Regions from separate parts of the Streptomyces sp. N35 genome, predicted to be linked through region 2. Evidence: riboswitches for the same ligand, from Rfam matches in the RefSeq annotation. Region 2 holds a riboswitch; the other holds the start of a gene.
The links. A riboswitch is a leader RNA that binds a small molecule or an ion and turns the genes downstream of it on or off. The one in region 2 is predicted to bind cobalamin.
Positions count from the first base shown of each region.

Region 1: it holds a riboswitch for cobalamin, as region 2 does, so the genes downstream of both, JAO81_RS21625 (ABC transporter substrate-binding protein) here and JAO81_RS30630 (ribonucleoside-diphosphate reductase subunit alpha) in region 2, are expected to answer to the same signal.

Region 1 covers NZ_JAEIMH010000038.1:67,423-69,875, reverse strand. Annotated here, with positions in the region: gene JAO81_RS21635 (amino acid permease) at 1-525, shown strand, start outside; gene JAO81_RS21630 (Mov34/MPN/PAD-1 family protein) at 640-1,062, shown strand; cobalamin riboswitch at 1,035-1,179, shown strand; gene JAO81_RS21625 (ABC transporter substrate-binding protein) at 1,217-2,203, shown strand; gene JAO81_RS21620 (iron ABC transporter permease) at 2,248-2,453, shown strand, end outside.
Region 2 covers NZ_JAEIMH010000068.1:45,348-47,800, reverse strand. Annotated here, with positions in the region: gene JAO81_RS30640 (hypothetical protein) at 1-83, shown strand, start outside; gene JAO81_RS30635 (GNAT family N-acetyltransferase) at 126-629, shown strand; cobalamin riboswitch at 710-842, shown strand; gene JAO81_RS30630 (ribonucleoside-diphosphate reductase subunit alpha) at 978-2,453, shown strand, end outside.

The sequences.
Region 1 (2,453 bases), on a different contig from region 2:
GTGGTGCTCACCGCGGCCCTGTCCTCCTGCAACTCGGGCATGTACTCCACCGGCCGCATGCTGCGCGACCTCGCGCTCAACGGCCAGGGCCCGAAGTTCTTCACCAAGCTGACGAAGAACGGTCTGCCGCTTGCCGGCACCTCGTTCTCCGCCGCTCTGATGCTGGTCGGCGTCTACATCAACTACGAGTGGCCGGGCGAGGCGTTCAACTACGTCGTCTCCTTCGCGACCATCTCCGGTATGTGGGCCTGGATCATGATCCTGATCAGCCAGATCCGCTACCGCGCCAAGGCCGACCGCGGCGAGCTGCCGCAGTCCTCCTTCAAGGCCCCCGGCGCTCCGTACACCAGCTGGTTCGCGCTCGCCTTCATCTTCATGGTGATCGTGCTCATGGGCATCGACAAGGACGCGCGGATCTCGCTGTACGCGGCTCCGCTCTGGGCGCTGATCCTCTTCATCGGCTACCAGTTCATCCAGCGCAGGAACTCGGCGGACCCCAAGCCGCTCGAGGACGCCAAGCGCTAGCACCCCCTGGGGACGGCCGTTTCCTGCCGGGCGGCCGTCCCCGTCTCACGGCGGTGCCCCACCAGGTGGGCCGGGGACCCAAGACCCCTCACCCACCTGCTTATGCTCAGCGGCATGCTGACCATCACCCAGGCCCTGTACGACCAGATCGTCGCGCACGCCCGCGAGGACCACCCCGACGAGGCCTGCGGTGTCGTCGCCGGGCCGGTAGGCGAGGGGCGTCCCGAGCGGTTCATCCCGATGCTGAACGCGGCCCGCTCGCCCACGTTCTACGAGTTCGACTCGGGCGATCTGCTCAAGCTCTACCGCGAGATGGACGACCGCGACGAGGAGCCGGTGATCGTCTACCACTCGCACACGGCGACCGAGGCCTACCCGTCCCGTACCGACATCACGTACGCGAACGAGCCCGGCGCCCACTACGTGCTGGTCTCCACGGCGGACGCGGACGGTGCGGGGGAGTTCCAGTTCCGCTCGTACCGGATCGTCGAGGGCGAGGTCACCGAGGAAGAGGTCGAGGTCGTACAGGCATACTGATCCTCGACCTTGGGCTGCAGGAGCCAGGAACCCGGTGAGAATCCGGGACGGTCCCGCCACTGTGACCGGCCATCGCGGCCGGAGAGTCAGGAACTGACCTGCTGCCTTCTTCCACCGACTGGGGACGCGGATATCCCCTTCAGGAGGCCTTGCCATGTCCTGGCTCACAGCGGCTCGCACGCGTGCTTTCACCGCCCTCGCCCTGCTCGCCCCGCTCGCCGCCTGTTCCCCGGCGGCCGACTCCGCGAAGCCGAAGGCGACCGCCGCCGGATTCCCGTACACCGTGACGAACTGCGGAGTGAAGACCACCTTCACCGCACCGCCCGAGCGCGCCGTCACCATGAACCAGCACGTCACCGAGGTGCTTCTCGAACTCGGTCTGAAGGACCGGATCGCGGGCACCGCCTACCTCGACGACGCGGTCCTGCCCGAGTACGCGAAGGACTACAGGTCCCGCCCGGTGCTCGCGGACGAGTACCCCTCGTACGAGAAACTCCTGTCCGCGAACCCGGACTTCGTCTACGGCGGGTACGCCAGCGCCTTCGCCGGGAACGAGGGCCGCTCGCGGGGCGCGCTCGCCAAGTCCGGCATCGAGACGCGGCTCAACATCGAGGGCTGCGCGAAGTCCGCGGTCACCATGGACGACCTCTACCGCGAGGTGCGCGAGGTCGGGGGCACCTTCGGGGTGCGGGAACGGGCTGACGACTGGGTGAGTGGCGCCGAGCGTGAACTCGCGGACACCGCGGAGAAGTTGAAGGGCACCAAGCCGCTCTCCGTCTTCGTGTACGACAGCGGCGACAAGACCGCGTTCACCGCCGGCGGCCAGGGCATCGGCAACGAGATCATCACCCGGGCCGGCGGCCGCAATGTCTTCGCCGACCTGGACAAGTCCTTCGGCGACGCGTCCTGGGAGAACGTCGTCGAGCGGGCCCCCGAAGTGATCGTGATCTACGACTACGGCGCGCAGACCGTCGCCCAGAAGAAGAAGCGGCTCCTCGAGGACCCGGCCCTCGCGGACGTTCCGGCCGTCAAGAACGAGCGTTTCGCCGTCCTGCCCCTGTCCGACGCGGTCCTCGGCGTCCGCGCCCCCGCCGCGGTGGAGAAGCTCGCCGAGCAGCTCCACCCGGACGTGGCGCGGTGAGGCGCGGCTTCGAGCGTACGGCCGGGAGCGGTCTCAAGCGGGACGTGAGGCGCGGTGACGTACTGGTGCTCGGCGCCCTGACCTGCGCCCTCGTGGTGGCCGCCGTCGCCGGGCTCGCGCTCGGCCCGGTGCGGATCGCGCCGGCCGAGGTCGTACGGATCCTCACGGGCGGCGCCGAACCGAGCCCGCTGCGCACGATCGTGCTCGATGTACGGCTGCCCAGGGTGCTGCTCGGCGCGGTCATCGGGGC
Region 2 (2,453 bases):
TGCTCCCCGCGCGCCACGGCGCGGAGCGTGCCGCGCACTCCCGTGCCGCGCACTCCCGTGCCGCGCACTCCTGGGCCGCGTAATCCGATTGATCCGCCCCGCTCCCAGGACGGCAGAATGCGGCCATGGACTTCACCATCAGGCCCGCGCTGCCCGAGGAGTACGCCCCGCTCGGCGACCTCACCGTCCAGGTCTACCTGGCCGACGGCCTGCTCGACTACGGCGAGGAAGACCCGTACATCCCGACCCTGCGCGACGTGGCGGGCCGCGCCGCGACCTCCGAGGTCCTGGTCGCGGTCGACGGCGACCGGCTGCTCGGCGGCGTCACCTTCGCGCTGTACGGAACTCCGCAAGCCCAGGTCTCCCGGCCGGGCGAGGCGGAGTTCCGTGCGCTGGCCATCGCCCCCTTCGGGCGCGGGCGCGGCGCGGGCGAGGCCCTGGTGCGGGCCTGCGTCGACCGGGCACGGGCGGCCGGCTGCACCGGCGTCGCGCTCTCGACCCAGCACATGATGCACAGCGCCCACCGCATCTACGAACGGCTCGGCTTCGTACGGACGCCGGAGCGGGACTGGAATCCGCTCGCGGACCGTGACGACCTGATGCTGATCACGTACGTGCTGACGCTCTGAGTCGCGAAGGCCCGCAACCGGGCGACGAGAAGGCCCCGCCGCCAACACAACATGTGGGCTTACCGAAGACGGCCACCACAACATGTATGCTCAACCTCGCTGTCGTCGCAGGGGAATCCGGTGCAAGTCCGGAACTGTCCCGCAACGGTGAACGAGGCGTCCGCACAGGGCGCCCCGTGAGTCCGAGCACCTGCCGAGAGCGCACCCGAGCCGACCGGTCCGGGTGCCGTTGACGTCCGGGCCTCGCGGAATGGGCCGGTGGACGCGGAGTGGTGCGCCCTGCCCGCGCACGCCTCGTGCACGCCCCCCTCGCCGTACGGCCCAGAGCCGAGCGAGGAGTGCACCCCCGTGACCATCGCGCCCGTGGATCCCGCCACCGTCCGGGCCGAAGCCGGTGAGCAGAGCGCACAGGAAGCAGCCGACCAGCCCGGCACAGCCCTGCTGCGGACCCTCACCGAGCTGACCGCCGACCTCCCCGCCGCCGACCCCGGCCGGGTCGCCGCCGCCGCGCTCCGCGGCCGCAGCACCCGGGCCGACGAGGCCGAACTGCGGGAACTGGCCACGGAAGCGGCCGCCGGACTGATCGCCGACGACCCCGCGTACTCCCGGCTCGCCGCCCGCCTGCTCACGCTCACCATCGCCGCCGAAGCCGCCTCGCAGGGGGTACGCACCTTCACCGAGTCCGTCTCGGCCGGCCACCGCGAAGGCCTGATCGCCGACCGGACCGCCGAGTTCACCTGGACCCACCACGCCCGCCTCGACGCACTGATCGACGCGGACGCCGACGACCGCTTCGGCTACTTCGGCCTGCGCACGGTCTACTCCCGCTACCTCCTGCGCCACCCGATCACCCGCAAGGTCATCGAGACCCCCCAGCACTTCATGCTGCGGGTGGCCGCCGGACTCGCCGCCGACGAGTCGGCCGGCGCCGTGGACGAAGTGGCCGCCCTGTACGGCCTGATGAGCCGCCTGGACTACCTGCCGTCCTCGCCGACCCTCTTCAACTCCGGCACCCGCCACCCGCAGATGTCCTCCTGCTACCTGCTCGACTCGCCCCTCGACGAGCTCGACTCGATCTACGACCGCTACCACCAGGTGGCCCGCCTCTCCAAGCACGCCGGCGGCATCGGGCTCGCGTACTCCCGTATCCGCGCCCGCGGTTCACTGATCCGCGGCACGAACGGGCACTCCAACGGCATCGTCCCGTTCCTCAAGACCCTCGACGCCTCCGTCGCCGCCGTGAACCAGGGCGGCCGGCGCAAGGGCGCCGCGGCCGTCTACCTGGAGACCTGGCACGCGGACATCGAGGAGTTCCTCGAACTGCGCGACAACACCGGCGAGGACGCCCGCCGCACCCACAACCTCAACCTCGCGCACTGGATCCCCGACGAGTTCATGCGCCGCGTCGAGTCCGGCGGCGACTGGTCGCTGTTCTCGCCGGCCGACGTGCCCGAGCTCGTGGACCTGTGGGGCGACGGGTTCGACGCCGCGTACCGGAAGGCGGAGGCCGCAGGACTGGCCCAGAAGACCATTCCGGCCCGCGACTTGTACGGGCGCATGATGCGCACCCTCGCGCAGACCGGCAACGGCTGGATGACCTTCAAGGACGCCGCCAACCGCACCGCCAACCAGACCGCGGAGCCCGGCCACACCGTCCACTCCTCGAACCTGTGCACCGAGATCCTTGAGGTGACGGACGACGGGGAGACGGCCGTCTGCAACCTGGGCTCGGTCAACCTCGGCTCGTTCGTGCTCGCGTCCGGCGACCTGGACTGGGACCGGCTCGACGAGACCGTCCGCACGGCCGTCACCTTCCTCGACCGG